DNA from 4 places in the Bacillus sp. MBGLi79 genome. Region 1 is predicted to be linked to each of the others. Evidence: riboswitches for the same ligand, from Rfam matches in the RefSeq annotation. Region 1 holds a riboswitch; each other region holds the start of a gene.

Region 1 (7,809 bases):
TCCGTATTCCTCGTATCCAATTCCGTGTGACAGCTGCATCGCTTTTTCCATTTCTGACGTATAATCGAGGTTCAGTCTGTCCTGGCTGCTGCAAATAATGAATCAATCCCTTCATATATTTGCTTTCTATTTTATCAGTGCTGCGTTTGATGCCGCAAAAAGGATATGGCTTGAAATAGCGGCAGATGAGACGAAAGCATCCATTCAGATCAAATGAGAATGGTTTTTCGGAATATTCCTTCTCTTAATGCGTGGTGTTTCCGAATTCCTCAATGCACTGCTGGACAACTGTCACGCCTTGACTGAAGGCCGCGCCGCCTCCAAATGCCGCTGCCACACTGACGGCTTCGAGAATGTTTTCTTCTGTCGCTCCCTGATCAAGACAGCCTTTTGTATGATAGATCATGCAATATTCGTCCTGAGCATTGATGGCGATTCCGAGGGCGATCAGCTGTTTTTCTCTTTCAGTCAGAGAATTCCCGGCAAAGCACTGTTCAGTAAACTCGTTAAATTTCCTTCCCATCAGCGGCATCTTTTGTTCAAATGTGCCTAAACCATGTTTATATTGTTTTAGCGCGTCCTGCATGCTTCCTCTGTCTTGATTCAAAGAAAATCCCTCCATCTGTTTAACATTCCTTTTTATTATGAGCAGCTTTTAGGAAAATACGCGAAAAAACCCCGGATTGCTCATCCGGGGTTTCAGACTTATTCAGATACAGGAAGCACAGCTCCGTCGTATTTTTTCTCGATGAAGTCTTTGATCTTTTTAGAGTGAAGAACTTCCATCAGCGCTTTGATTTTTGCAGAATCTTCTTCGCCTTTTCTCACTGCGACGATGTTAGCATATGGGTTGTTTTTCGTTGATTCTACTTCAATTGCATCTTTTTTAGGATTTAATTTATTTTGGATCGCATAGTTTACATTGATGAAGACCGCGTCTCCTTCTTTGTTTTCATATGCTTTTGCCGTTAATTCAGGCGCTACTTTTTTGAATTCAAGGTTTTTCGGGTTTTTCTTAATGTCTTTCAATGTTGCGTCAACGGTTTCCACTTTAGAATCAAGAGTGATTAATCCAGCGTTTTCAAGCATTGCAAGCATACGGCCTTGTTCAGCAACGTTGTTTGTCAGGATGATTGTCGCACCGTCTGGAAGGTCTTTCAGTGATTTGTATGTTTTAGAGTAAATACCAAATGGCTCTAAGTGAACAGCGCCGGCATTCACAAGTTTGTAATCTGTGTTTTCTTTCATTTCTTGCTCAAGGTAAGGAATGTGCTGGAAGTAGTTCGCGTCCACTTCTTTATCAGCTAAAGCTTTATTGTACATTTTGTAATCACTAAGCACTTTCACTTTCAGCGTATAGCCTTTTTCTTTCAGCAATGGTTCAGCTTCTTTTAAAATTTCCGCATGCGGTGTTTTCGTTGCTGCAACGACAATTTCTTTCTTGCCGGATTCAGCGCCGTTATTCGAACCGCAGGCAGCCATAACTCCTGCAAATACAAGCAGTAATGCACCTAAAAATAGCTTTTTCAATGTAAATCCTCCCTTATCGTTTGTCTATAATATTTGTTATTAAATCACCGATGATTTGAATAATAAATACGATGATTAAAATAAACACAGTCGCAACGAAGGTAACATCAGCGTTATTAGACTGATATCCTTCTACGTACGCAAGGTTTCCAAGGCCGCCTGAACCAATGGCTCCGGCAATTGCCGTTGAGCCGATCAAAGCGATGGCTGTAACCGTAATGCCAGAAATAAGTGCCGGCATTGATTCCGGAATCAGCACTTTGAAAATGATCGTAGACGTTTTCGCGCCCATTGATTTAGCGGCTTCAATCACACCTTTATCCACCTCACGCAGCGCGATTTCAACAAGACGTGCGTAAAACGGTGCCGAGCCGATAACCAGCGCCGGCAATGCGGCGTTTGGCCCTAAGATCGTGCCGACTAAAAACTTCGTAAACCCTAATAGTAAAATAATTAAAATAAGGAACGGAATCGATCTGAATATGTTAACAACGGCAGCAATCACAGAGTTGACCGCTTTATTCTGCCAGAGGCTTCCTTTGCTCGTCAGAAAGAGCAGCAAGCCGAGGATGACCCCGATGACAAAAGCAAACAGTAAAGAAATCAGCGTCATATAAAGTGTTTCATAGGTCGCGTTCCATAATTCAGTTAAATCAACGTTCGGGAAGTATTTTTCAAACATTCGTGATCACCTCTGCTTTCACCTGTTTGTCATTAATGAACCGGATCACGTTTTGCACTTCTTCCTCGTCTCCGTCAATGTGGATGAACAGTGAACCGTAAGCTCCATCCTTCGTCTGCGAAATTTTCCCTTGCAGAATATTGACGCTGACATTGAAGTTTCTGATCATCTCTGTAATCAGAGGCTGTTCAGCTGACTCACCGACAAATGTGAGCTGAACCATTTTTCCTGATGCTGTATCATCAAGAAGGTGCTGAAGCGTCTCTTTCGTTTCTTCTGGCTCTGTCACCTGTTGAACAAATCGTTTTGTCATTTGTTCCTTTGGATTTTTGAAGACGTCGAGAACCTCGCCTTCTTCGACCACCTTACCGTTTTCCATGACGGCGACTCTGTTGCAGATTTTGCGGATGACATGCATTTCGTGCGTAATCAGCACAATCGTCAAACCGAGTCTTTCATTAATATCGGACAATAGATCCAGAATTGAATCTGTCGTTTGCGGATCTAATGCTGATGTCGCTTCGTCACAAAGGAGAACCTTCGGATTGTTTGCAAGCGCTCTGGCAATTCCGACACGCTGCTTCTGACCGCCGCTCAGCTGGGACGGATATGATTTTTCTTTTCCTTCTAAACCTACCAGTTTAATCAGTTCATTGGCGCGCTTGATCCGCTCGCTCTTTTTCACCCCGGCAATTTCTAAAGGAAACATGATATTATCTCTGACAGTCCGCGACCAAAGCAAATTGAAATGCTGGAAAATCATACTGATCTCATGGCGTGCTTTTCTTAAACCGCGTCCATTTACTTCATTAATCTTTGTTCCCGCCACTTCCACGGTTCCTGAGGTTGGTTTCTCAAGGCCGTTCAGCAGACGGATTAAGGAACTCTTACCAGCTCCGCTATATCCTATAATTCCAAAAATCTCACCTTTTTTAATGGAAAGCGAGACATTTTGGACAGCATTGACATCTCCATGTTTCGACTTGTAAACTTTTGAAACATCCTGAAGATTGATCAAAGCAATCACCTGCCTTAACACTATTCTAAGAAATCTTCCGGTTTTTTCTGCAAAAGAAAAGCCTTTCTGCACACTTGAGCAGAAAGGCTTATATAAAATGCCTTTCTCTCATCTTTCAAAGCTGAACGCTTCGTGTGAATTGGCACCATTTCAACAGCGTTGATGGTTGCCGGGCTTCATAGGGCACTTCCCTCCACCTCTCTTGATAAGAGAAATATATAGTCTTTTTCGTCCGGAAATTCTTAATGTAGAATAGCACGGCGAATGATTAAATGTCAATAAAATAAATGATGACAACTTTTACTATTATAATAATTTATTATTTTTCAATTCTTTGAAATCCTCTGAAAAAATCCATTTGTCAGCCAGAGAATGGCTTCTAGCTTTAACAGGGCCCTGAATGACCCCTTTACTTTGAGGCTTCCGCTCTGAATCAAGTGCTGAAGGGAAATATCTCCGTGCAATAAATCAATAATTTCCGTTTGGTTTCCGTAAAAGGTCAGGTTGGACGTTTGGGGCGGAGAAACTTTTTTCATTTCTCCCTGTTCGTTTATTGAGACGGTTAAGGCTTCTGCTTCTCCTTGAAAGGTAATGAGCAATGTTGAGGCATTCAAAAGGGGTTTTAAAAACAGATGCTGATACTCATCTTCTAAAACTTCCGCTTTCTCCATATGTACAACCTCCTATTTGTTGGTCATACATACACATTTCTCTCTCTGTCGCAAGAACCCCTTTATAAAACGAACGACAATTTCGTTGGATATGCTGAGAAATATGTCATAATTGGGATGCGGAAGATGATTTTTGTTTGATCAGCTCATATAAATAAGAAACGGAATGAAACGCATATCCTCTTTCGACCACCTTTCCGCCTTTAAACAGCAGAAAACAAGGGACGCTTTCAATTTGATATGCTTTTGCAAATGTCGGAGAGTAATTGACATTGTTTTGATAGAAGGCGACATCAGGCAGCATTTCTTTCACCACTGTCAGCATTTTGCTTGCAAGCTGGCAGGTGCCGCAAAACGGAGTATATAAATATAGAAGGTACACATCATCTTCAATGTGATCAAGTTCGTGTTCTTGGAGTTCTTTCATGCTATACACCTCGGGACTTTCTTTCAAGAAAAATAGTATGGACATTCAGATTCGCACGCAGCAATACAGAGGCGACATGGTGCCTGGGCGCAGCCGCTACTTCCTTATAGGCTCTGTCGATATGGAGATGGCAGGCTTCATTAAATTCACGCTTCAGCTGTTTTCTCAATTTCTCGCCTGATTCATCAGCATCAACTAATATATAGACGTCTTTATCATAAAGCTCGTCAGCCAATTCCTCAAGCTTCAGCTGGCTGATTGTTCCGTTTGTGCAGATAATGCGCACCGGTTCATTCAGGACGCTTTCGATTTTCTCTTTATCTGATTTCCCCTCGACAATCATAACCTTTTCCAGCTCATCCATCTTCTTCACCTGCCGCGTCAAATTTGAAACGTTCAGATTGTAAAAGAAGGCAGTGAAATTCACCGCCTACATTTAACACCAGCCGTTTTCGTAGTCACAATCTACATATTTTGCGTCGTCACCAGAGACCACATCGGCTGTCTTATAAAACTTCTCATTTTCAAAGGAATAACCGGACTTAAGCTCATATTCATTCATGCTTGTCATTTGGCCGATCATCTCATTATCATGATATAACGAGAGCCGGCCATTTTGAAAGCGGCCTGTCACGTCGTTGGTGACATCGAGCTTTTGTTTGTCGAAAGCCATATTGGACACCTCCCATAACGTTAGCGTGTCCAATTGCTTTTACGGCTATCCTGTTTTAGTCTTCTTGTGTCATCTCTTCGTATTGCTCTGCTGTCATCAGTTTTTCAATTTCAGAAGCGTCAGTCGGCTCAACGACGATCATCCATGCTTTTTCGTACGGAGATTCGTTGACGAATTCCGGACTGTCATCAAGATCTTCGTTTACTTCCACAACAGTTCCGTTAATCGGCGCATAAAGCTCAGATACCGTTTTAACGGATTCAACACTGCCGAATGGCTCGTCCGCTTTGATTTCAGCGCCCACTTCAGGAAGTTCGACAAACACGATGTCGCCTAGCTCGGACTGGGCAAAATGCGTAATTCCGATTCTGGCTTTTTCTCCTTCAACTTTTACCCATTCGTGTTCTCCTGAGTAACGCAAATCTTTTGGTATGCTCAATTGAATCCCTCCATTTTTTACAGCACTACAATAAGAAGATACCACACTTTTCAAAAAAAATTTACATTAAGCCCAGTTTTCTTCAAATTGGTCTTCTTTAAATCCGACAGTCACTTTTTCGCCGTCTGTTGTAAGCGGGCGTTTGATCAGCATTCCGTCTGAAGCCAGCAGTTCGAGCTGTTCGTCCTCTGACATGTGATACAGCTTTTCCTTGAGATTGAGCTCGCGGTATTTCATGCCGCTCGTGTTGAAAAATTTCTTGAGATCCAGCCCGCTTTTTTCATAAAGCGCTTTTAATTCTTCTTTGCTTGGCGGCTGCTCAGCAATATGTATTTCGTTTATTTCTTTCCCATGCTCTTCAAGCCACTTCTTTGCTTTGCGGCACGTTCCGCATTTAGGGTACCAGTAAAAAGTTAACGACATCTTCTTCCCCCTCAATAAAATAATCGAGGTTATTTTAACACAGTTTGTTTTAAAAACCTAAAACAGTGCTTCTTAAAAAAGAGCTCCGCGCATGCGGAGCTCATGGCCAATCAGACAATATATTTCTCAGCCTCAAAAATGCCTGCCGCCGCCTCGCGTTTTTTCTGAATCACGTTTTTAGGCGTTACGCGTGTCAGCTTTCGCAGAGCGGAAAGCATCATGCGGAGTGAGTCTCCTTCTTCCATTGCGATAAGGGATTCCTTCGCATGCGCTTCAATTTCGTTAAAGGCTTCTTGAACGAAAATTTCTGTGTACAGCACCTTTTGCGCAGCTTTTTCAGCGCCTTGTGCTGCAATGGCCTTTTCCGTTCTGAGCACGGCCGATTCCATTGCGTATACATTGCTGACGATATCCGCGACGTTCACGAGAATTTCTTGCTCATGATCGATGGCTTTTCCGTATTTTTGCGCAGCTAGGCCGGCGGCAAACAACGCAATTTTTTTCGCTTGCTTAACGATATATTTCTCTTGCTCTAAGACGCCGCTTCCAGGCTCTTCAGGCATAAGCATCATGAGTTCTTCCTGCAGCGACTGTGCTTTTTCAAATAGAGGCAGCTCGCCTTTTAGCGCTTTTTTCAGGAAAGTGCTTGGCACGATTAATCGGTTGATTTCGTTTGTGCCTTCAAAAATTCGATTGATCCTTGAATCCCTATAAGCTCTTTCTACTTCGTACTCCTGCATAAAGCCGTAGCCTCCATGAATCTGAACGCCTTCATCAACAATATAATCAAGCGTTTCAGAGCCAAACACCTTATTCAGAGAGCATTCGATGGCGTATTCCGCAATTGACTTGGCGATTTGCCGGCCGTCCTTGAGGTCTTCGGCCGTGAACTGGCTCATATTGTCTTCAAACAGCCCGACGGTTCTGTATACAGAGCTTTCCATCGCATACAGCCTTGAGGCCATTGTCCCGATTTTTTCCTGTGTCAATGAAAAACCTGCAATCGGTGTTTTAAATTGGCGGCGCTGATTTGCGTATGCCGCAGACAGCTCGATGACCCGCTTAGATGCGCCAATTGTGCCAACCGCCAGTTTGTAGCGGCCGATGTTTAAAATATTAAAGGCGATGACATGCCCTTTGCCGATTTCTCCGAGCAGGTTTTCCTTCGGCACTTCCGCTTGATCCAAAATGAGGGTCCTCGTCGATGATCCTTTGATTCCCATTTTCTTTTCTTCCGGTCCCGTGGAGACACCTGGGAACTCTTTTTCTACAATAAAGGCTGAAAACTTGTCGCCATCCACTTTAGCGTAAACCACAAAAACATCGGCAAAAGCAGAGTTGGTAATCCACTGTTTTTCCCCGGTTAATACATAATGCGTTCCTGCTTCGTTCAGCACGGCTGTTGTTTTTGCTCCAAGTGCATCAGACCCAGAGCCAGGCTCAGTCAGAGCATAAGCCGCGATCTTTTCGCCTGAAGCGAGGCCAGGCAAATATTTTTTCTTTTGTTCTTCTGATCCGAAAAAGACAATCGGCAAGGAACCGATGCCGACATGCGCGCCATAGGAAAGAGAAAAGCTTCCCGCACGCGAAAATTTCTCAGTGATGAGCGCCGAGCTGATCTTATCTAGGCCGAGCCCGCCGTATTCTTCCGGCACATCGGCGCCAAGCAGCCCTAGTTCGCCCGCTTTCTTCAACAGTCTGACAGAATGCTCAAATTGATGGTTTTCGATGTCATCTATATGAGGGAGAACATCTTGCTCGATATAATCCTCTGTTGTTTTCGCAATCATTTTATGCTCGTCAGTGAAATCCTCCGGTGTATACATTTGATCGTATGTGACATCCTCGATTAAGAATCCGCCGCCTTTTAGTATATCAGCTGTTTTTTTTGCCATTTGTTTTTCCCCCTTTAGCATAATTCAAATACACCGGCCGCTCCCATCCCG
Region 2 (7,809 bases), 2.1 Mb from region 1:
ACAAGGAATATCAATAAAAATTTTGCGTTATCGAAATAACTGTCCCGCGATTTACTCATAGCATCACCTTCTCTTTCATCAGTCACTAAGAGATTATTCCCTGCTGGTACATATTTTAAAATAAAAGATGAAAAAGGAATCTAAAAAAATGCTGATTGTTAGGACGATGTAAAGTGGCGGTAAGGATCGTAGAAAATGTCTTCGGAATGTAATGGCGCTGAAATTTTCTGAAATTTATAGGGCAAATGAAGGAAGTTCCCGCATTTTGTAGAAATATTGAGGGATAGGTTTTGAAGAAGGAGTGTACATGCATGGAAACTCTTGATGTCCAGACAAACTCGGAGCTGCGAGAGGAACTGAATCGCCTCAAAGAAGAAAACGCGCGACTGAAAAAGGAATTGAATCAGCATCAAGTGATTGTCAACAATACGCTCGATGCTATTTTTATTTGTGATAACGAAATGCGAATCGTTAAGGCGAATGAAGCAACAGAAAGGATGCTTCAAGTTGATTCGGAAGATTTAAAAGAGCGTTCTGTTTTGGATTTTTTGTTTTCAATCCCAAAGGATGAACTGAATCTTGCCGTAAAGAAGTTTTTTAAAAAAGGCTTTCTGTGGAAGGAGGTCCCGATCAGGCTTGATTGCGGGGCGACAAAATACATAGAGTTTCTGGCCAAAAGAGGCATTGGCGAGGATTTCTTTTTTGTTGTCATGAGGGACATATCTTCTAAGAAGATTTTGGAGCGAGAATTCTCTATGAATGAACAGCTTTTTAAGGACTTGTTTGACAGAGCGGTTGATGGAATCGTCCTGTTTGATAAAGATGGCGGTTTTATTGATGCCAATTTGTCCTTTTGTAAAAGCTTTGAAATCAATCATAATGAGCTGTCTCATTTATCGTTGTATGAGTTCATAGACAGCGGCTCAAGAAAAGATTTCGACAATATCTGGAAGACGCTCAACCGCAAGGGAAAAGCGAAGGGGGAGCTGCCTGTCAAGCTTCGTTCAGGAGTCCAAAAGCTATTTGAATTCACGATTACATCAAACATCATCAGCGGTTTTTATATGTCTATTATGAGGGATATCACAGAGAAGCGGTCTATGGAGCTTCAGCTCTTTAAAAGTGAGGAGCGGTTCAGAGAAATCTTTGAAAATGCGATGGACGCCATCATCATTTGGTCGAATGACGGAAGAATCGTTAAGGCGAATCAATCAGCCTGCAAAATTTTTGAGCTGCCGATGAACTTGCTGTTGAAAAGAAAGCTGTGTGATTTTCTCGTCGACTCGCAGCAGAAATACAGCATAACGAAAAGGAAATATGCAAAATACGGAGAGATCAGAGAAGAGCTGCTGTTTCAAATGGGGAATGGGCAGTTCAAAGAGCTCGAATTCACTTCAAAGCGGACCATACTTGAAAACCAGCATTTAACGATCTTAAGAAATGTCAGCGACAGAAAGCGGATGGAAAAGGAGCTTCGGGAAAGCGAGCTGAAATTCAGAAAAGTGTTCAACGGCTCAATGGACGGCAATGTATTGTTCGACAATCAATACAGGATTATCGACGCCAACCCGTTAGCAAGCCATATTTTGGGGCTGTCACATGAAAAGATCAAACAGCACAGCCTGCTAGATATTATTTCTGCTTATGAAATAGAAAATCTGGCATCACCGGCAAGGCAGATTAATTTTGATGAAATGGACAACGAAATTCCATTTTTGCTAAGCAGCAGTGACAATCGAAAACTCGAATTCTCATTTAAACGGAATATTATTCAAAATATGAACTTGGCTATCTTTAAAGACGTTACAGAGCGAAAAGAATTGGAGGAACGCCTGCGCAAATCAGATACCCTTCATGTTGTCGGCGAACTCGCAGCCGGCATTGCCCATGAAATCAGAAATCCGATGACCGCTCTTAAAGGCTTCATTCAGCTCCTGAAAGGAAGTGTCGAGGGAGACTACGCCCTTTACTTCAACGTGATCACCTCAGAACTAAAGCGCATCGAATCCATCATCACCGAATTCTTGATTTTAGCCAAGCCCCAGGCCATTATGTATGAGGAAAAACATGTTACCCAAATTATGAGAGACACGATAGACCTTCTAAACGCGCAAGCCAATCTCAGCAATGTACAAATGCAGCTTGATTTAATGGACGACATTCCCCCGATCTACTGTGAACCGAATCAGCTGAAACAGGTTTTTATCAACATATTAAAAAACGCCATCGAAGTGATGCCTGACGGCGGAAACATTTTTGTGACGATAAGGGTACTGGATCAAGATCATGTCCTCATCTCCTTAAAAGACGAGGGGATTGGAATGACAGAAGATAAATTAAAGCGCCTTGGTGAACCATTTTATACGACAAAGGAACGGGGAACTGGACTTGGGCTTATGGTAAGCTATAAAATTATTGAAGAACATCAAGGCGAGATTATGGTCGAAAGTGAAGAAGGAAAGGGCACCGTTTTTCATATTACGCTTCCCGTCAGACAGAATGCTGAAGAAAGAAGGAATGATGAGTGAATTACTATATGACAGCTGAAACGCCGCTCGGTGAATTTATCATTGCCGAAGAGGAGGGCAGGATCACCCGTCTATTTCTCAGTCAGGAAGATTGGATGGATTGGAAAGAAACCGTTCAGAAGACAGAACACAAGGAAACACCTCTTCTTGCAGAAGCGAAAAAACAGCTTCATGAATATTTCGCCGGAGAAAGAAAGACATTCTCCCTGCCCCTCAGCCAAAAGGGCACACCTTTTCAGAAAAAAGTGTGGGAGGCGCTGGAGAGGATCCCATATGGTGAATCCCGAAGCTATGCTGATATTGCCGCTGCAGTCGGGAGTCCGAAGGCGGTGCGCGCTGTCGGACAGGCTAATAAACGTAACGACCTGCCGATTTTTGTTCCGTGTCACAGAGTGATTGGCAAAAACAGCGCGTTAACAGGCTACGCCGGAAGCAAAACTGATCTCAAAGCATTTTTGCTGAACATCGAGCAAATCTCCTATAAAGAAAAATAAAACATATGGCACGTTCCCTTTTTTCACAGCCGACATATCATTTTATTAAGTTAAAAAAGTTGGTCTGATGAAAAAGGAGGACAAAGCAATTGAAGCCGAGCCGCTCTGAGAAAATTGCCGTTTTTGCCAAACTGTTTGTGAAACTGCATATCTTATCAAGCGCTCAAAAAGATGAAATCATCAATGTTAACAAAAAGAAACAAAAAAACCGCTGACTCAGCTCCAAATGAGCAAAGTCCAGCGGTTTTTTAATGCACCTTTTCACCTTTAAACAACTGTTCAATCTCTTCTGCATAGTTACCGGTCATAATCCCTTTTTCTGTGATGATTCCTGAAATGAGATCATGAGGTGTAATGTCAAAAGCGGGATTAAAGACAGGCACATCTGATGGAGCGGTCCGTACTCCGGAAATCTGCCTGACTTCGTCGGGATCCCGCTCCTCTATCGGGATATCAGCGCCGCATTTGACCTTCGTATCAAATGTAGATAAAGGTGCGGCGACAAAAAACGGAATATCAAAGGCGTTTGCTAAAATAGCAAGGCCGTATGTGCCGATTTTATTTGCCGTATCACCGTTCTTTGCAATTCGGTCAGCTCCGACGATAACAGCGGAAATTTGTTTTTCCTTCATCGTATGGGCGGCCATGCTGTCTGTAATTAGCGTGACATCAATGCCTCCCTGCATCAGCTCCCAAGCAGTAAGGCGTGATCCTTGCAGGACAGGCCTTGTTTCGCAGGCATAAATGTGCAATCCCAAATCTTTTTGTTTGGCCAAGTAAAACGGAGCTAGCGCCGTTCCATAGCGGCTTGTCGCGATTGAGCCGGCATTGCAGATCGTCATGATCCTGTCGCCTTTTTTGAAAAGCTGCAGGGCGTTTTGGCCGATCAACCGGCACGTTTCCTCATCCTCGACCTGAATCTGAATTGCTTCATGGACAAGGTTTGTTTTTGCTTCATTTACGGAAATCGCGTTTTCGACCGAATGACTCAGTCTCTCAAGCGCCCATGACAAATTAATGGCTGTAGGCCGTGAGCTGTTTAAATATTGTTTGATGTCTTCAAGTCTGCGCCGGAATTCCGTGACATTATCTGTTTCAATGTTTTTGGCAGCAAGCGCTAGTCCGAAGGCAGCCGTAATGCCGATCGCCGGAGCACCCCTTACTTTGAGCGTGACAATCGCATCAAATACATCCTCTTTCGTCGTCAGCTCCAAATATTCCGTCTCATCAGGAAGCTTTTGCTGATTTAAAATGGTAATAGCTGTTTCTTTCCATTCAACAGAACGTGGAACAGCAAATGAATGGGTCATGAATGGATCATTCCTTTACAAGTAACTTAAATAATTCAATCACATCTGTTATCGTTTTGAATTCCGAACGTTTTTCGATAAAGGCTGTGCCGGTTTCGAGCGCCAGCCGTTTTCTGCCGATTCGTTTATCAAACGGCACGATCGTATCCAGGTCAGCTACATGGGCAAGGCCGATCGTGCGTCGTATCAGCTCACAGCCCGCAAATCCGATTGCTTCTTCAAAAATATGGCTGAGCGTATCAGTGAGGTAACCGTCGATGTTGGCGTAAACATCCAGACTGTCCTTCTGCCAGGCTTCACTAAACGTCTCTTCAAACGTTTCCCAGAGCTGGTTGACATGTTCATATAACGGCTCTCTGTCAGCCCCGTCACGGCTGAGTGCGTTCAAAAATAAGTTGGCGATAAATTGCCCTACATCAAAGCCGATCGGTCCGTAAAAAGCAAACTCAGGATCAATCACCTTTGTTTCGTGCTCACTTGCGAAAATGCTTCCTGTATGCAAATCACCATGAATCAACGTTTCCGCAGACGTTAAAAATGACTTTTTCAGCTTAGCGGCTTCGATTTTAACGTTGTCATTATTCCAAAGCTTCTCGACAAAAGGACGAAGCTCTTCTTCAAAATCATTTGTGTCATGGTCGAAGAAAGGATCTGTAAAAACAAGTCTTTCCGTAATGTCGCATAGCTCAGGGTTTGTAAACTGTTTAACAAGCTGTTTTTTCACCTTAGGTTCAAGCGCGTAATCTGATGAGTAGAAAAGTGTTTTTCCTAAAAATTCACCGATGTGCCGTGACAGGTGCGGATAATTTTCACCCGCAATGAGTCCTTTTCTTGCGATTTTTAGGTGAGAGAGATCCTCCATGACGGTAACCGCCATTTCCGTATCAGAGTAAAACACTCTTGGAACCAAGTGAGGCACATGCTCGCCCTGACGGATGAGAGCGCTGCTTTCGATTCTTGCACGATCGATTGTGAGCGGCCAGCTTTCTCCCACCACTTTTGCATAAGGAACCGCCTGTTTAATGATCAATGCTTTGTTATGTTCTTGATCATAAATATGAAAAACGTAATTTAAGTTGCCATCGCCGATCTCCTGACATGTCAGGGTGCTTTTGCTTGGAAATAAGCCGAGCTTCACAGCCAACGCCACAGCGGAACTTTCATTTAACGTTTCGTATAAAGGTGTTTTTGTGACTGCCATCATCATAACCTCCAATTATGTAATCACTTAATATGTGGCCGTAAAAAAGCCTCCTTCTCAGAGAGAAGGAGGCTTAACATCTATGTCCGCCTCTCTTATCTCTCAGATCAGATCTGAATGGAATTAGCACCGTGCCTTAAGAGACAAGCGTCTCGGCGCGAAAAAGATGCGCCCCATTTCACAATGGAATTACGGTCGGTTGCTGTTGGGGTCAAAAGGCCAAATCCCTCGCCCAACTCTCGATAAGAGAATATATTCATTTGTTAAACAATTCTAATTTATCAGTTGATGAACATACTAACAGGTGTTTTAATAAGTTGTCAATATATTTTTTAATATAAATCTTTTCTGATATCATCGAAAACAGGGATGCTCTCCCGCACCTCGACACTTTTATGAAGGTCGATTTCCGCACGGACTATGCCTTCCTCACGGCCGCCTTCAGCAAGTACACGCCCCCATGGATCAATAATCAGGCTATGGCCTGCAAATTCATTATCCGGATTTGAACCAGTGCAATTGCAGGCTGCGACAAAGCATTGATTTTCAATGGCACGGGCAATAAGCAGGCTTCTCCAATGATCAAGGCGGGGGAGAGGCCATTCCGCGGAAATAAACAGCACGTTGGCACCTTTTGTCGTATGTTTTCTGATCCACTCCGGAAAACGGATATCATAGCAGATCAATCCTGTGCTTTTGACGCCGTCAAGCTCAAAGCATCCATCTTCGGAACCGGCTGATAAATACAAATGCTCATCCATCAGCTGAAAAAGATGGGCTTTTCTGTACTCTTTAATGATTTGCCCTTCCTTATCCGCGATGTACATTGTATTATAAACATCAGAATCCTTTCTGACAGCGACCGATCCGGCGACAAGATGAACTCCATGTTTTTTTGCCGTTTTCTTCAGCCAGCTCTGAACAAAATGGCCGTCTTCATCAGCGAGTTCATCAAGATTGGCCAGATCATATCCGGTCGTCCATAATTCAGGCAGAACAAGAACATCAGCATGTTTGCTTTCTTTTTCGATCAAAAATTCAGCCTTTTTTATATTTTCCGAAGGTTTACCATATGAAATATCAAATTGAAGACAAGATATCGTCCATTTCATCTTTTTAACACCCCAAATTTTTCTTTACTTTTTTCATTTAACCATATATGATGATGGACTATCATTTCAAGATTTTTTTAGAAGGTGAGAATAGATGAAATTTGAACAGTCTCATGTATTAAAGGAATTGCCTAAACAATTCTTCGCTTCCCTGGTGCAGAAAGTGAACCGAAAGCTCGCAGAGGGACACGACGTTATCAATCTAGGACAGGGAAATCCAGATCAGCCGACACCGGAACATATCGTCGAGGAAATGAAACGAGCTGTTGCTGATCCTGAGAATCATAAATATTCATCTTTTCGCGGCTCATACAGCCTAAAGTCAGCGGCTGCTGCATTTTACAAAAGAGAGTACGGCATTGATCTGGATCCGGAAACCGAAGTCGCTGTTTTATTCGGCGGAAAAGCCGGTCTTGTCGAGCTCCCGCAATGCTTGTTGAATCCCGGTGATACGATCTTAGTTCCCGATCCGGGCTACCCTGATTACTGGTCTGGTGTCACACTCGCGAAAGCGAAGATGGAAATGATGCCGCTCGTAAAGGACAGGGCGTTTCTTCCCGATTACAGCAGCATCCCCGCTCAGGTGAGAGAACAAGCGAAATTGATGTATTTAAATTATCCGAATAATCCGACTGGAGCTGTTGCTACCTCTAAATTCTTTGAAGAAACCGTGAGCTTTGCAAAAGAAAACGGAATCTGCGTCGTTCATGATTTTGCTTACGGCGCTGTAGGGTTTGACGGCTGTAAGCCTTTAAGCTTTTTGCAGACTGAAGGTGCAAAGGATATTGGAATTGAAATTTACACGCTGTCAAAAACGTATAACATGGCAGGATGGCGGGTTGGCTTTGCCGTCGGAAACGCTTCGGTCATTGAAGCGATCAATCTATATCAAGACCATATGTTTGTCAGTCTTTTCAGAGCCACTCAGGAGGCTGCAGCAGAGGCACTGTTAGCTGATCAGAGGTGTGTGGCAGAGCAAAATGCCCGATATGAGAGCAGGCGAAACGCTTGGATTGCTGCATGCCGTGAAATTGGCTGGGATGTGACAGCTCCAGCAGGGTCATTTTTTGCATGGCTGCCTGTACCTGAAGGCTATACTTCTGAGAAGTTCTCAGACCTTTTGCTGGAAAAAGCGAATGTGGCGGTTGCAGCTGGAAACGGCTT
Region 3 (7,809 bases), 2.3 Mb from region 1:
CCTTCAGCGTATTCAAAGCGGACTGCTTTAAAAACAAGGCGGGAAGCAAGTGCTTAATCGCTTCAGTGTCATCCTCATTTTGGCTTGCATACAAGTAGGCGAGAATCTGACGGACGATCCGTCTGCTATAAAACGATTGGACGCCGCGGTCAGCTGTATACGGAATTGACGATTGATGAAGCCTTTCATAGATAGCGCGGCCCCCGCTGTTTGTGCGGTAAAGAACCGCAAAGTCTTCTGGACTGGCGCCGTTTTGAATTTTTTCTTTGATATCGGAAACGACCATTGTGGCTTCTTCCTCTTCGTCGTAAGGATAAAAAAGCACAGGGACCTGAATGTCATCACGAGCGGCTTCAAGCGTTTTGGCATACCTGTTTTTGTTCTTTTTCACGACGATGTCAGCACTAGAGACGATCGGATGCGTAGATCTGTAGTTCGCAGTTAAATAGATCGTCTTCGCTCCGGGATAATCCTTTTGGAAATCAAGAATGAAAGACGGATTGCTGCCGCGAAACGCGTAGATGGACTGGTCATCGTCTCCGACACAGCACAGGTTTTGCTCCGGGCTGGCGAGCATTTGCATGATTTTGTATTGAACCGGATTAATGTCCTGAAACTCATCGATTAAGATATACGTAAACCGAGATTGATATTGTTCCAGAAGGTCAGGCCGCTCGATAAACAATTCATAGCAGGCTGAAGCCATGTCATCAAAATCAAATTGGCTATGTTCTTTTTTCTGGCGTTCATAATGTTCATATAAACGATAAACTTGTTTTTCCCACTCATCTTTTAGAGGGATGCGTTCATTTGGGACATAAGTGTTTTTCCAAAAACCGATCTGCTGCAGAGCTTGGTCAACTGGGAACTCTTTCTCATCGATGCCCTCCTCATAGAGTGCTTTTTTGATATATTGTTCCCGCTGCCACTCCATTTTCAGCAGATGCTCACCGTTCCATTTAGCAGAATCATAATGATATAAGATTTTATAAAACAGACTGTGGAATGTTCCTGTGACAAGTCTTCTGACTTTTGCCTGCTGTAATCCGTACTGGTTCGCCATACGCTCTTTCATTTCAGCGACAGCTTTTGTTGTAAAGGTGACAAGCAGCATATTTTCAGGCGGTATGCCTAAGTGTTCGATCATGTGGGCGGCACGGGCTGTCAGCACGCGTGTTTTTCCGCTCCCCGCACCTGCAAGCACAAGCAGCGGGCCTTCTGTTTCCGTGACAGCTTTCAGCTGATCCGTGTTTAAACCGACAGACGGAAAAAGGCTCGTATTGGGTTCTATTGTTTTTGGAACAAATGGTGTTCCTGGTTTAATGCTTCTTGGACGGTGCCATTCCGTGACAGCCGGGGACGAGTCAGCGGCGATCGCTTTTCCCTTTGGCAAACGAATAACACCAGATTCCTGATCATCTTCTTTTTTTTCCTCTTTGGCTGGCTTCGGAACACACGCCTCCTCACATGCCGGGAAATCGCCTGGCTGGCGATGGATAAATTCTGGCGGATCGGCGATGTTAAGCCGTAACAAAACGGGATTTCCGCAATGAGAACAAAATAAATGTCCTTTTATTCCTTCTTCAAAGAGGAATTGATAATGTTCTCTCGAATATGTATGTAAATGTATAATTCGATCATTCAGTCGGGCGCATTTCAAAAAGGGGTCCTCCCAATCTAAAGGTGTTCATTACAGACAATGACTATCATATCAAAAGAAATGTGTTTCAAAAAGTAAGTTTAAGGGAAAAGAGACAGCAGAGGGGTGGGTATCGTATGATATATGCAGGTCACATTCAAAACCAGCAATACGCTCAATATGCTAATAGAACGATTGGACATAAGCAGGATTATGCCGGAACCGAAAAAATCAGCTATGTCCCGTTTCAGCGGGTATACAAAGAACTGGAAAAGCAGCAGGAGAATCAAACGGCTGCTGAAAGAAAAGTAAACGAGGCAAAACGTAAGCGCTCTCTTTATAAGAGATTGCGAGAAAAAGGAATGGGCACATATATTAATCGATATGTATAAAAAACCGTTCATACGAGAGAACGGTTTTTTATATGCGGAAAAATCCGGATCTTAATAGACCCGGATGCTGTTTAGTCTTTCATCATTTGTAAGTGAGGAATGCCGGCATCGAGGAATTCTTTTTCAGAAAGCACGCGATACCCGTGTTTCTTGTAAAACGGCACAGCCTGTGTTTGCGCGTTTAAAATGAAACCGGAAGCGCCGCCGTCTGAAGCGGCTTTTTCGAGCGCCTTCATAATGATGCCGCCGACACCGGCGGAGCGGTGGCTTTTCAATACGCAAATCCGCTCTAACTTGCCGTAGCCGTCCTTCATGCGCCATCTTCCTGCGCCGACAGGCTTTTCGCCGTCATACACGACGATATGTTCCGATTCATTTTCAAGTTCGTCAATTTCTTCTTCAGCAGGCACGTTTTGTTCTTTGACAAAGACTTCTTCTCTTACATAAAAAGCATCTTTCAGTTGTTCTTCATTTTTTGCGATCACTGCTTCCAAACATTATTCTCCTCTGCCTAACAAGAAGGTTTCGTAAACTGTCCACGATCCGTTTTCCAGCTGGTAAAGCAAGTGGAAACGGTCAACAATTTCTTCATGCGACACTTCCTGCATTTTTAATTGTCCCAGCACATCTGAATGCTCATCGTCGGAAAGATTTTGGCCGACCGTCACATGCGGAACGAAATTATATTCCTGTTCGCCGGCCAACACACCGGTGTATAGCTTTTCATTGAGTGTTTTTAACTCATCCGTCGGCTCTGCTTTAATATAAATGACATTATTGACAGGCGCAAATGAGCTGTATTTTGTCAATTTGAGAACGACTGGGTGGGACTCTTTTGCGATGTTTCTCAAATGCGATACGAGCTGATCCGCTTTCTCCTCCGCACATTCAAACGATGCTCTCAGCGTCAAATGTGGCGGGATCAGAGAGTAGCTTGGGTCATAGCGCTTTCTGTAAGAGTTTGCAAGGTCTTGGAGCTTTTTTGATGGAAATAAAACGATTCCATATTTCATATTATGTCCCTCCTGGAAATAAAGTATGATAGAGTGTTAAAGCATTTTTTTCAGCGCCGGGGTGATGAGCGGCTGCCAGTATGTCCATTTGTGGTCTCCGTCAAATGGCTCAAAATCGTAATCGGAAAGCTTCTTCTCCAGCAGCTGTTTCAGCTCCTGATTCGGTTCTGTAAAGTCCAGAATGTTCCCGTCTGTCGTGTGGACGTCAGTTTCTTTTGTTCCGATTTGGTGATAAATAGAGAGGTGTTTGATATCGTCAGACTGTTTCACGGCTTCTAGCACATGTTTGTCAACATAGGGAGACTGCATGATGATGTTGCCAAACATATTCGGATAATCAAGCGCTGTCATAAGTGACACGGTTGCTCCGAGCGAATCACCGATCAGCGTTCGGCCGTAACCGACCTGATAGGTTGGATACTCATCATCTGCAAAAGGAACGAGCTCATGGGCGATGAACCGTTTATACGCCGAAAATTTTGAACCCTCCGGATGGTAGGTGTTTCTGCGCTCTTTTACATCCTTATAAGGAACACCGATAATAATGCTCCGGTCTATTTCGTGTTTCGACAGCAATTCCTCGACCTGTCTGCCGATTCTCCCCAGCCTGAAATAATCGTGGCCGTCCTGCGCGATAATGACATGGTATTTATAAAGCGGGGAGTAGTTGGACGGCAGATAAACAAGTAAGGTCATTTCCTCATTAAGCTCTTTTGAAAAGAATTTCTTTTCTTGCACTGTGCCGTTTTTCGGTGCCATAAAAACATTCCTCCAGGACATCACTATACTTTCTTGCATTTTCAATTATTGTACCATGAATTATTAGAAATTTCTCTCTTTAAACGGTTCGGCACACGAAGAAAAAAGTGTTGAAATAAACTGTGAATTGCGCTAATATAAAACAATCAGAAAATTGAAATCGATATTTCTTATCGTGAGAGGTGGAGGGACTGGCCCTTAGAAACCTCAGCAACCGGCTTGTTTTGCATGTGCAAAGCGCCAAGGTGCTAAATCCAGCAAGCGTTTTTTATGCTTGGAAGATAAGAAGAAGCGTTAAACCCCTTCTTCTTATGAAGAAGGGGTTTTTATTTTGAAAAGGGAAGGTGTCAGCTATATGTCACAGCACGTTGAAACGAAATTAGCTCAAATTGGGAACCGTAGCGATGAAGTCACGGGAACAGTGAGTGCTCCTATCTATTTATCAACAGCATACCGCCACAGAGGGATCGGAGAATCAACCGGATTTGATTATGTCCGCACAAAAAATCCGACACGCCAGCTTGTTGAGGACGCGATCGCTAACTTAGAAAACGGCGCAAGAGGGCTTGCCTTTAGTTCGGGAATGGCTGCTATCCAAACGATTATGGCGCTGTTTAAAAGCGGAGATGAACTGATCGTTTCATCGGACTTATATGGCGGCACGTACCGTCTGTTTGAAAATGAATGGAAAAAATATGGATTGACCTTTCATTATGATGATTTTAGCGATGAGGACTGTTTACGCTCTAAGCTGACGCCGAATACAAAAGCCGTGTTTGTGGAAACGCCGACAAATCCGCTCATGCAGGAGGCGGACATTGAACGTATTGCCCGGATTACAAAGGAGCACGGTCTTCTGCTGATCGTAGATAATACATTTTATACACCGGTCTTGCAGCGTCCGCTTGAACTGGGGGCAGACATTGTCATTCACAGCGCAACAAAGTATTTAGGCGGGCATAACGATCTGCTTGCGGGACTTGTCGTGGTAAAGGATGAGCAGCTCGGAGAGGAAATGTTTCAGCATCAAAATGCGATCGGCGCCGTCCTGCCGCCATTTGATTCGTGGCTTTTGATGAGAGGAATGAAGACGCTGAGCCTAAGAATGCGCCAGCATCAGGCAAACGCGCAGGAGCTTGCGGCGTTTTTGGAGGAGCAGGAAGAAATTTCAGATGTGCTGTATCCCGAAAAAGGCGGCATGCTGTCCTTCCGTCTGCAAAAAGAAGAGTGGGTCAACCCATTTTTAAAAGCGCTGAAGACCATTTGTTTTGCAGAAAGCCTCGGCGGGGTGGAAAGCTTCATTACATACCCTGCGACCCAGACGCACATGGATATTCCTGAAGAGATCCGTATCGCAAACGGGGTCTGCAATCGATTGCTGCGCTTTTCTGTCGGAATTGAACATGCGGAAGATTTAAAAGAGGACCTAAAACAGGCATTATCTCAGGTCAAAGAGGGAGCTGTTTCATTTGAGTAATCACAATTGGACGCTGGAAACCCAGCTCGTGCACAATCCATTTAAAACAGACGGCGCAACCGGGGCGGTCAGTGTGCCAATTCAGCACGCCTCGACTTTTCACCAATCTTCATTTGAAGAATTCGGCGCATTTGATTACAGCCGTTCTGGCACGCCGACAAGAACAGCTCTTGAAGAAACAATTGCCGCACTGGAAGGCGGAACAAGGGGATTTGCTTTCAGTTCAGGCATGGCTGCCATCTCAACAGCCTTTTTACTGCTGTCACAGGGTGATCACGTTCTTGTGACCGAAGATGTATACGGCGGAACCTTCCGTATGGTGACAGAGGTGCTGACTCGGTTTGGCATTGAGCATACGTTTGTCGACATGACGGATCGTAATGAAGTGGCGCGGAATATCAAGCCGAACACAAAGGTCATTTATATGGAGACACCATCAAATCCGACACTGGGGATTACAGATATTAAAGCAGTTGTTCAGCTTGCAAAAGAAAACGGCTGCCTGACCTTTCTGGACAATACATTTATGACGCCGGCACTGCAGCGTCCGCTTGATCTTGGTGTAGATATTGTGCTTCACAGCGCAACCAAGTTCTTAAGCGGACACAGCGATGTACTCTCAGGTTTGGCTGCTGTCAAGGATGAAGAGCTTGGAAAGCAGCTATATAAGCTGCAAAACGCGTTCGGCGCCGTTCTTGGCGTGCAGGATTGCTGGCTTGTCCTGCGCGGATTAAAAACATTACAGGTCCGTTTAGAGAAAGCGAGCCAAACAGCCCAGCGGCTTGCAGAGTTTTTCCAGAAGCATCCGGCGGTCAAGCGCGTGTATTATCCGGGACTGTCTGATCATCCCGGCGCTGAAACCCATAAAAGCCAGTCGAAGGGAGCGGGCGCCGTACTATCTTTTGAGCTTGAAAGCAAAGAGGCAGTTAAGAAATTAGTCGAGAATGTGTCACTGCCGGTCTTCGCTGTCAGCCTTGGCGCAGTGGAATCGATTTTGTCTTATCCGGCAACGATGTCTCACGCGGCAATGCCTAAGGAAGAGCGTGAAAAACGCGGCATTACTGATGGCCTGCTCCGTCTTAGTGTGGGAGTCGAACATGCAGACGATTTAGAGCACGATTTCGAACAAGCGCTGAAAGAAATTGCACCAGTGGCGGTTCGTTAAAAAGAAGCCGGTGGCCCGGCTTCTCAGATTGTAGACAAAGTCCTAAAACGGTTTCTGTTTTAGGATTTTGTCATCTTTTCAGCGTGATTGAAAACCCTTGAAGTCTAGGAAGGACGAGCATTGGAGCGGAGCAAATGTTATAATTCGTGAGCACTAACGCGCAGGACTGACAACGAATGCGAGGGTTCGTCGACACGCTGAGAAGCCGGGGATGGCCCGGCTTCTTTTATTGTTCATCATCAGGATTCAAAACCGCGAGGACTTGATGATCCTCCCAAACGCCATTAATTTTTACATTTTTTCGGGCGATGCCTTCTTTATGAAATCCCGCTTTTTCTAAAACACGCATGGACCCGAGATTACGGGGCATCACACCGGCTTCAATCCGATGAAGTTTCAATTCGCGGAACGCATAATCAACAACCAATCTGACTGCCTCTGTCATAATTCCCTTTCCGTTATGGGCTTTGTCTAAAAAATACCCGATGAACGCAGTTTGCAGCGATCCGCGGAGGATCTGAAAGAGTGAAACCGTTCCGATTAATCTATCGTCTGACGCTGTAAAGATGCCAAAATGATATTCTTCATCTTTCTCAAGTCTTTCCTGATACTCGGTTATTCGTTTTCTTTGCCCCTCAACCGTATAATAATCGTCTGCGCGTATCATAGAAAACTGTTCGAAGAAATCTCGATTTTCACTTTGCAGCCGCAGATTTTCTTCGGCATCCGTTACTTCTAAAGGTCTAACATAAATGGTTTTTCCTTTTAACATACAGTGATCTCTCCGTTCTCATGTCAGCATTCCTCTTACATTATTCTCAGGGAAATGCAAATATCCTTTTTATAAGAAGGAAGAAAACCAATTTCCCATAAAAGTGCCGACATAGTTGCCGATTAAGTAGCCGAGCGTACCGACAAGCATGATTGGGGCGACAAGCTCCCGCCATCCCTTGGCAATTGCCATCGCAGCCGCAGTCGTTGGTCCCCCGACAGCAGCGTTGACGGCGAGCAGAATTTCTTCAAGCCGAACGCGGAACAATTTTCCGACAGCTAAGGAAACCGCTAAATTGCTGATCGCAATGATAAACACAAATAATAGAATAAGAGGCGCATTCGTGACGATTAAGCGCAGATCTGCAGGAATGCCAATCACCACAAAAAACAAATAAATCAAAAAGGTTCCAAGCTCTTGAGATCCATTGAGTCTTTCAAAAAAAAGCGGGAAAAGAAAAATGATAAGAACAGTTAAAGACGTAAGCATTAGATACTGATCGCCAAGCGTTCCGGTCAAAAGAGGATGAGAAAAAACGTTTTTACAATAGCCGGAAACCTTCACACTAACCGCAACAAGCGCAAAAGCAGCG
Region 4 (7,809 bases), 2.2 Mb from region 1:
CCCTTACACTCCGGCGTGTTTTTATATCATCATCGTTGCGGGTGTTCTATTGGCGGCCGGAATCCCATTGAAAAAATGGTTGTTGTTTACGATTCCGTTTTTGATTTTAGCATTCGGATGCGTATGGACAGCCGCCGTTTTCGGCAAGGTGCCGACAACACCGGATAATTTTTTGTTTCAAGCAGGCCCTATCTCCATTAACAGCGATAATATGTCTGTCGGCATCTCATTGGGCTTTCGTATTTTGTGCTTTTCCGCCTTATCGATGATGTTTGTTTTTACGACCGATCCGATTTTATTTATGCAGAGCCTTGTCCAGCAGTGCAAGCTCTCACCAAAGCTCGCGTACGGTGTCATTGCAGGCTTTCGCTTTCTTCCGCTGTTAAAGGATGAGGTCCAGCTGATCCAGCAGGCTCATAAAATCAGAGGAGGTGCGGCGGAGAGCGGCTTCATAAATAAAATCAGCGGGTTAAAACGATATACCATACCGCTATTGGCAAGCGCTATCAGAAAAGCAGAACGGACAGCGCTTGCGATGGAATCGAAAGGTTTTACAGGAAGCAGAAACCGGACATATTACAGGATGCTGTCCGTGAACCGGCGCGACTGGGTGTTCTTTTGCCTCGTTCTCTTATTATTCGCGGGATCTTTTCTCGTATCTTTATGTTTCGCATCATAAAAAAATCCGCTATCTGAGATAGCGGATTTTTTTATTGATGATAGTTTAATGCTTGGGCAAGATTGGTTTTAATGGTGATATTCGAAAAATCAATTCCCAGCTGTACAGCGGTTTGCGCAATCTCAGGCCTGATTCCTGACAGGGTTGACCGGACACCGATCAGATTAAGCGCCTCAATCAATTTAAAAATCTGGTGCGCAACCATCGTATCCACTACCACAACACCTGACAGATCGATTAACAGATGCTCCACGCGTCTTTTTGCACAAGCCTGAAGCGTGTTTTCCAGAATAAACTTAGCCCGTTCGGTATCGATGTCACCGACAAGCGGCAGCAGAGCTGTTGATTTGCTCAGGGTAATGATAGGTGAGCTTAATTCCAATATCATTTCTCTCTGGGCGTTTAATTGCTGCTTAGCATTCATTTCAGCGTGATCAACGAATGTATAAATGGTGAAATCAAATACTTTTACAATCAAATCAGCCCATTTTTGCTTCTCTCCCGGTTCAAATGCTGACTCATTTTCTTCTGCGAACTTCTCAAAATACTTCGTATATAATCTCCGGTTTCTCATAAACTCCCGAATGACATACTGAACCGGTGTGTCGAGATGCTTTTGATCGTTCGTCAGCTCAATGACCCATTCTTGAAATTCTTCGAGAAATTGTTTTTCCGGTAAAACATACATGTAATTCAGATGCCGGTAAAATTCTCTGTCCTGCTCTTTCAATTCTTCCGTTACTGTTGCATTATGTAGGGCGTAAAGCGAATTCGGATCACTTTCCTCCATCGTTTCTATCCATTCCTCGGCCATTTGCTCCACATGTTCTGAAAAAAACGCATATAATTTTTCATTCAGTTTCATCACACTGCTCCTTTCCCCAACATTATTATAACTTGACTGCCAGCTAAATCCCAGTCATACACGCTGAAGCCATCCAATATTTTGAAAATTACTAATTCTTTGGTGTGTATCCTATTTTTTCAAAATGCTTCAAATGGCTCTGTCCGATCGGTTGCTTTTTTCATATAATATGAGGCAACACCCTTGAATCCACTTGAAAGCATAAAAAAGGAGGGCTTTTTTATGAATGGTGAAATCCGCTTGATCCCGTATGTGACGAATGAGCAGATCATGGATGTAAACGAGCTTCCTGAGGGCATTAAAGTGATTAAGGCGCCAGAAATGTGGGCGAAAGGGGTAAAAGGCAAGAATGTAAAAATTGCTGTATTGGACACGGGATGCGACACGAGCCATCCAGATTTAAAAAGCCAAATCATTGGCGGAAAGAACTTCACGGATGATGACGGCGGCAAGGAAGATGCGATTTCCGACTACAACGGACACGGCACACACGTCGCCGGAACGATTGCAGCTAATGATTCAAACGGAGGCATTGCCGGAGTCGCGCCTGAGGCAAGCCTATTGATTGTGAAGGTTCTTGGCGGCGAGAACGGCAGCGGACAATACGAATGGATCATCAACGGCATTAACTACGCGGTGGAACAGAAAGTCGATATCATCTCAATGTCCCTTGGCGGACCAAGTGATGTGCCGGAGCTGGAAGAAGCCGTGAAAAACGCGGTCAAAAACGGAGTGCTTGTCGTGTGTGCAGCGGGAAATGAGGGTGACGGCGACGAACGCACAGAAGAGCTTTCCTACCCTGCGGCTTATAATGAAGTGATTGCAGTTGGATCTGTTTCTGTAGCGCGAGAATTATCAGAATTTTCTAACGCCAATAAAGAGATTGACCTTGTGGCACCAGGAGAAAACATCTTATCCACCCTTCCCAACAAGAAGTACGGTAAGCTTACCGGCACTTCAATGGCTGCCCCTCATGTCAGCGGTGCGCTTGCTTTAATCAAAAGCTATGAAGAAGAATCATTTCAAAGAAAGCTTTCAGAATCTGAAGTTTTCGCACAGCTAATCCGCAGGACACTTCCTCTTGATATTGCAAAAACGCTGGCAGGCAATGGATTCCTGTATTTAACAGCTCCTGATGAGCTCGCAGAAAAAGCAGAGCAATCACATTTGTTGACCCTATAAAATTATTTTTCTTATATAATAAGCCCCAAATCATGTAAATAAAATTTCAAATTCTATGTTGACAATGAATTTGAATTACTGTTAAGATTACCAACAAATGATTCAACTTTTCGAAAAATTAATAACATTTTCTCTTATCGAGAGTTGGGCGAGGGATTGGCCTTTTGACCCCAACAGCAACCGACCGTAATACCATTGTGAAATGGGGCGCACTGCTTTTCGCGCCGAGACTGATGTCTCATAAGGCACGGTGCTAATTCCATCAGATTGAATCTGAGAGATGAGAGAGGCAGTGTTTTACGTAGAAAAGCCTCTTTCTCTCATGGGAAAGAGGCTTTTTGTTGTGAGAAAACCTCTTAGCAGCCTGTATCCGCGGGTTAACGAGAGTGTTTTACATATAAAGGAGGAGAAACAATGACAACCATCAAAACATCGAATTTAGGATTTCCCAGAATCGGACTAAACCGAGAATGGAAAAAAGCACTTGAAGCGTATTGGAAAGGCAGTACTGATAAAGATACTTTTTTGAAGCAAATTGACGAACTATTTTTATCCGCAGTAAAAACACAAATTGACCAGCAGATTGATGTTGTGCCTGTTTCTGATTTCACACAGTATGATCATGTACTCGACACAGCCGTCAGCTTCAACTGGATTCCGAAACGGTTCAGACATTTGACTGACGCTACCGATACATACTTCGCTATCGCCCGCGGAATCAAAGACGCTGTATCCAGTGAAATGACAAAATGGTTTAATACAAATTACCATTACATCGTTCCGGAATATGACGAGAGCATTGAGTTCCGTCTGACAAGAAATAAACAGCTCGAAGATTATCGCCGCATCAAAGAGGCATACGGTGTTGAAACAAAGCCTGTGATTGTCGGCCCTTATACATTTGTTACGCTTGCTAAAGGCTATGAACCGTCTGAAGCAAAAGCGATCCAAAAACGCCTTGTGCCATTATATGTACAGCTTTTGAAGGAGCTTGAAGAAGAAGGCGTAAAATGGGTTCAAATTGATGAGCCGGCGCTCGTTACCGCTTCTAGCGAAGATGTCCGCGGCGCAAAAGAATTATTTGAAAGCATTACAAGTGAGCTTTCATCCTTGAATGTGCTTTTGCAGACGTATTTTGATTCTGTTGATGCTTATGAAGAGCTGATCTCTTACCCGGTTCAGGGAATCGGCCTTGATTTCGTTCACGATAAAGGCAGAAACCTGGAACAGCTTAAAACACATGGCTTTCCGACAGACAAAGTGCTGGCAGCCGGCGTTATCGACGGACGCAATATTTGGAAAGCAGATCTTGAAGAGCGTCTCGATGCCGTTCTTGATATTCTCAGCGTTGCAAAAGTTGATGAACTGTGGATTCAGCCTTCAAGCAGCCTGCTGCATGTTCCAGTAGCGAAACACCCCGATGAGCACTTGGAAACAGATCTATTGAACGGATTATCCTACGCAAAAGAAAAGCTGGCCGAGCTGACAGCTTTGAAAGAGGGATTAGTATCAGGAAAAGCGGCGATCAGCGAAGAGATTCAGCAGGCTAAGGCTGATATCCAGGCGCTTAAACAGTTTGCAACAGGCGCCAATTCTGAACAAAAGAAAGAGCTTGAGCAATTAACTGATAAAGACTTCAAGCGTCCTATTCCGTTTGAAGAACGTTTAGCCCTGCAAAATGAATCTCTCGGCCTTCCGCTTTTGCCGACGACAACGATCGGCAGCTTCCCGCAGTCTGCTGAAGTGCGGAGCGCGCGCCAAAAATGGCGGAAAGCTGAGTGGTCCGATGAACAGTATCAAAACTTTATCAATGCGGAAACAAAAAGATGGATTGATATTCAAGAAGAATTAGAGCTTGATGTCCTTGTTCACGGCGAATTTGAACGGACAGACATGGTCGAATACTTCGGTGAAAAGCTGGCCGGTTTCGCCTTCACTAAATACGCTTGGGTTCAATCATACGGATCACGCTGTGTACGCCCGCCAGTCATTTACGGAGATGTTGAATTTATTGAACCGATGACAGTGAAAGACACAGTCTATGCACAGTCATTGACTTCCAAGCATGTGAAAGGGATGCTGACGGGACCTGTTACAATCTTAAACTGGTCTTTCCCTCGAAACGACATTTCGAGAAAAGAAATCGCCTTCCAAATCGGGCTTGCCCTTCGTAAAGAAGTTAAAGCGCTGGAAGACGCAGGCATTCAAATCATTCAGGTCGATGAACCAGCGCTGCGTGAAGGCCTTCCATTGAAAACCCGCGATTGGGATGAGTATTTGACTTGGGCGGCAGAAGCATTCAGATTAACCACTTCTTCCGTGAAAAACGAGACGCAGATTCATACACATATGTGCTACAGCAACTTCGAAGATATCGTTGATACGATCAATGATCTTGATGCTGATGTGATTACAATCGAACATAGCAGAAGCCACGGAGGATTTTTAGATTACTTAAAAGATCACCCATATTTGAAAGGGCTTGGCCTTGGTGTATATGACATTCACAGCCCTCGTGTGCCGTCAACTGAAGAAATGTACAACATTATTGTTGAGGCGCTTGCCGTCTGTCCGACTGACCGCTTCTGGGTAAATCCGGACTGCGGATTGAAAACAAGACAGCAGGAAGAAACGGTTGCCGCATTGAAAAACATGGTTGAAGCCGCAAAACAGGCGAGAGCACAGCAGACACAGCTAGTATAATTTTTCAAAAACCATCTGCATTTAGCAGGTGGTTTTTTCTATAATACAGCCACAATCGGTTTCTCATTTTAGCAAATCCCCCAAATACTTTGTTTATTTTGCACTTTTTTAAGAATGTTCTTTGCATTCTTTTCGGCTATACTAATAACACTCTATTGACAGGAGGGATTGGGATGAATCATGAAACGTTCTTAAAACGGGCTGTCACTCTCGCATGTGAAGGGGTGAATGCAGGTATCGGCGGGCCTTTTGGAGCTGTTATCGTGAAAGACGGAGCCATTATTGCAGAGGGCCAGAACAACGTCACAACAAACAATGATCCGACTGCCCACGCGGAAGTTACAGCTATTCGGAACGCCTGTAAGGTGTTAGGGGCATACCAGCTTGATGACTGCATTTTGTATACGAGCTGTGAACCATGCCCAATGTGCTTGGGCGCCATCTACTGGGCCCGGCCGAAAGCCGTTTTCTATGCAGCGGAGCATACAGACGCCGCCGAAGCTGGGTTTGATGATTCATTCATTTATGAAGAATTTGATAAACCCGCTGAAGAAAGAACAATTCCCTTTTATCAAGTGACTCTGACAGAGCATTTAGCCCCGTTTCAAGCATGGCGAGATCTTGCCAACAAGAAAGAATATTAAAAGGATCAGGCATGCACGGCCTGATTCTTGTTATTTCGCCAAGTAGCCGCTATGCCCCAAAACAGCAGTCAAATTCGCGCAATTCAGCACGGCAGACATCGCACCAGCCGCCCGCTTCACCTGTAACTTTTCAGGCTTCAAACGCTGTGATCGCTTCTCTGACATTTTATCAATCATCTGTGCCCCACCCCTATCCCGTTCCGCGTCAATTCATCATGCATAAGTCTGAATCCATTTATAAGACATGTTTCAGACCTCGAGAAAAATCACGCCCACTCTGTTTGCTTCCACACAAAAAACATCCTGAGAGTCTCAGGATGCCGGTTATTATTTTAATTCTAGTTTCACATCAACATTTCCTCTGGTTGCCTTGGAGTAAGGGCAGAATTCATGAGCGGCGTTGACAAGCTCTTGTGCCTTTTCCCGGTCTAAATCTTTCGTGTTCACAACAAGTGTGACACCGATTTTAAAGCCGCCGTCGCTCTCATCCTTCATGAGGCTGACCTGCCCTTCAATCTCCGAATCAATTTCGATATTTTGCTCTTTGGCCACATGTTCGAGCGCGCCGCCAAAGCATGCAGCATACCCTGCCGCAAAGAGCTGTTCCGGATTGGTGCCGGTTTGTCCTTCTTTTTTCGCGTTTGGCATCACAATATCAAAATCAAGAACACCGTCATCTGATGTAATATGTCCTGCCCGTCCGCCTCGCGCGGTTACTTTTGCTGTAAATAATGCCATTTGTATTCAGCCTCCTTATTTATATCTAGTTGTTATATTTCCCTTTCTGATCTTTTTAAACATGCTATGTTTGCCGAGAATAGGAAAAGTGAAGTTTTTCAGATACAATAGAATCGAATGACAAAAAGAGTTGGTGAACAAAATGGAAAATAAATTTGATCATATGAAATTGGAGAATCAGCTTTGTTTTTTGCTATATGCGAGTTCGCGGGAAATGACAAAGCAATACAAGCCGCTGCTTGATAAGCTGAATGTAACATACCCTCAATATTTGGCTTTGCTTTTGTTATGGGAACATGAAACGCTTACTGTCAAAAAAATGGGCGAGCTGCTGTATTTAGATTCAGGGACACTTACTCCAATGCTTAAACGAATGGAACAACAGGGTTTGATTACGAGAAAAAGATCTGAAGAGGATGAGCGATCCGTGTTGGTCAGCCTGACAGAGGACGGGGCGTTATTAAAAGAAAAAGCGGTTGACATTCCAGAGACGATTCTAGGGCTCTCAAAGCTATCTGGAGAGGATCTCAAACAGTTAAAGTCCGCTCTATATACATTGTTGGAAACACTTCATTAAAAAAATTGAGGATGCCCTGTGCGGGGCATCCTCTTTTTATTTATTCAACAACTTCAAGCGTCACTTCAATATTTCCGGAGGTTGCTTTTGAATACGGGCAGACGCCGTGCGCTTTTTTCACAAGCGCCTCCAATTCTGATGCACTGACTCCTTCTCCTTTTACCTGCAGCGTCACACCCAGCTTATAGCCCTGGTCCGCTTCATCCTTTAACAGGCTGACATTCGCTGTAACCTCTGTCTCTACTTTTACCCGTTCTGTTCTTGCGACAAGCTGCAATGCACTGTCAAAGCAAGCTGCATAACCCGCTGCAAAGAGCTGCTCTGGATTTGTCGCTTTTTCTAATTTCTTTGCTCTTGGTGTTCCCGGCATTGCGACATCAAGCTCAAGAACGCGGTCTGATGAAATGACCTTTCCTTCTCT

What was found. A riboswitch is a leader RNA that binds a small molecule or an ion and turns the genes downstream of it on or off. The one in region 1 is predicted to bind S-adenosylmethionine.
Region 2: it holds a riboswitch for S-adenosylmethionine, as region 1 does, so the genes downstream of both, mtnK (S-methyl-5-thioribose kinase) here and metN (methionine ABC transporter ATP-binding protein MetN) in region 1, are expected to answer to the same signal.
Region 3: it holds a riboswitch for S-adenosylmethionine, as region 1 does, so the genes downstream of both, metI (cystathionine gamma-synthase/O-acetylhomoserine thiolyase) here and metN (methionine ABC transporter ATP-binding protein MetN) in region 1, are expected to answer to the same signal.
Region 4: it holds a riboswitch for S-adenosylmethionine, as region 1 does, so the genes downstream of both, metE (5-methyltetrahydropteroyltriglutamate--homocysteine S-methyltransferase) here and metN (methionine ABC transporter ATP-binding protein MetN) in region 1, are expected to answer to the same signal.

What each region holds. Positions count from the first base shown of each region.
Region 1 is NZ_CP026521.1:3,774,699-3,782,507, forward strand. It holds gene C1T29_RS19275 (YuzK family famiily protein) at 1-51, opposite strand, end outside; gene C1T29_RS19280 (carboxymuconolactone decarboxylase family protein) at 245-622, opposite strand; gene metQ (methionine ABC transporter substrate-binding lipoprotein MetQ) at 706-1,530, opposite strand; gene metP (methionine ABC transporter permease MetP) at 1,544-2,212, opposite strand; gene metN (methionine ABC transporter ATP-binding protein MetN) at 2,205-3,230, opposite strand; SAM riboswitch class I at 3,336-3,442, opposite strand; gene C1T29_RS19300 (SCP2 sterol-binding domain-containing protein) at 3,557-3,901, opposite strand; gene C1T29_RS19305 (thioredoxin family protein) at 4,008-4,328, opposite strand; gene C1T29_RS19310 (toprim domain-containing protein) at 4,330-4,692, opposite strand; gene C1T29_RS19315 (YusG family protein) at 4,765-5,001, opposite strand; gene gcvH (glycine cleavage system protein GcvH) at 5,057-5,440, opposite strand; gene C1T29_RS19325 (arsenate reductase family protein) at 5,507-5,863, opposite strand; gene fadE (acyl-CoA dehydrogenase FadE) at 5,974-7,758, opposite strand; gene C1T29_RS19335 (acetyl-CoA C-acetyltransferase) at 7,773-7,809, opposite strand, start outside.
Region 2 is NZ_CP026521.1:1,626,602-1,634,410, forward strand. It holds gene C1T29_RS08265 (acyltransferase family protein) at 1-59, opposite strand, end outside; gene kinE (sporulation two-component system sensor histidine kinase KinE) at 312-2,528, shown strand; gene C1T29_RS08275 (methylated-DNA--[protein]-cysteine S-methyltransferase) at 2,525-3,022, shown strand; gene C1T29_RS08280 (hypothetical protein) at 3,112-3,237, shown strand; gene mtnA (S-methyl-5-thioribose-1-phosphate isomerase) at 3,271-4,332, opposite strand; gene mtnK (S-methyl-5-thioribose kinase) at 4,340-5,533, opposite strand; SAM riboswitch class I at 5,626-5,782, opposite strand; gene C1T29_RS08295 (carbon-nitrogen family hydrolase) at 5,866-6,645, opposite strand; gene mtnE (methionine-glutamine aminotransferase) at 6,740-7,809, shown strand, end outside.
Region 3 is NZ_CP026521.1:1,437,130-1,444,938, forward strand. It holds gene C1T29_RS07255 (ATP-dependent helicase) at 1-1,660, opposite strand, end outside; gene C1T29_RS07260 (hypothetical protein) at 1,777-2,031, shown strand; gene C1T29_RS07265 (GNAT family N-acetyltransferase) at 2,103-2,525, opposite strand; gene C1T29_RS07270 (YjcG family protein) at 2,529-3,044, opposite strand; gene C1T29_RS07275 (esterase family protein) at 3,081-3,803, opposite strand; SAM riboswitch class I at 3,971-4,091, shown strand; gene metI (cystathionine gamma-synthase/O-acetylhomoserine thiolyase) at 4,159-5,280, shown strand; gene metC (cystathionine beta-lyase) at 5,273-6,445, shown strand; gene C1T29_RS07290 (GNAT family N-acetyltransferase) at 6,672-7,217, opposite strand; gene C1T29_RS07295 (DUF819 family protein) at 7,287-7,809, opposite strand, start outside.
Region 4 is NZ_CP026521.1:1,588,627-1,596,435, reverse strand. It holds gene thiX (HMP/thiamine ABC transporter permease ThiX) at 1-679, shown strand, start outside; gene rsbRB (RsbT co-antagonist RsbRB) at 711-1,544, opposite strand; gene isp (serine protease Isp) at 1,767-2,726, shown strand; SAM riboswitch class I at 2,858-3,013, shown strand; gene metE (5-methyltetrahydropteroyltriglutamate--homocysteine S-methyltransferase) at 3,141-5,429, shown strand; gene guaD (guanine deaminase) at 5,603-6,073, shown strand; gene C1T29_RS08080 (hypothetical protein) at 6,104-6,250, opposite strand; gene C1T29_RS08075 (organic hydroperoxide resistance protein OhrB) at 6,401-6,811, opposite strand; gene ohrR (organic hydroperoxide resistance transcriptional regulator OhrR) at 6,954-7,388, shown strand; gene C1T29_RS08065 (organic hydroperoxide resistance protein) at 7,429-7,809, opposite strand, start outside.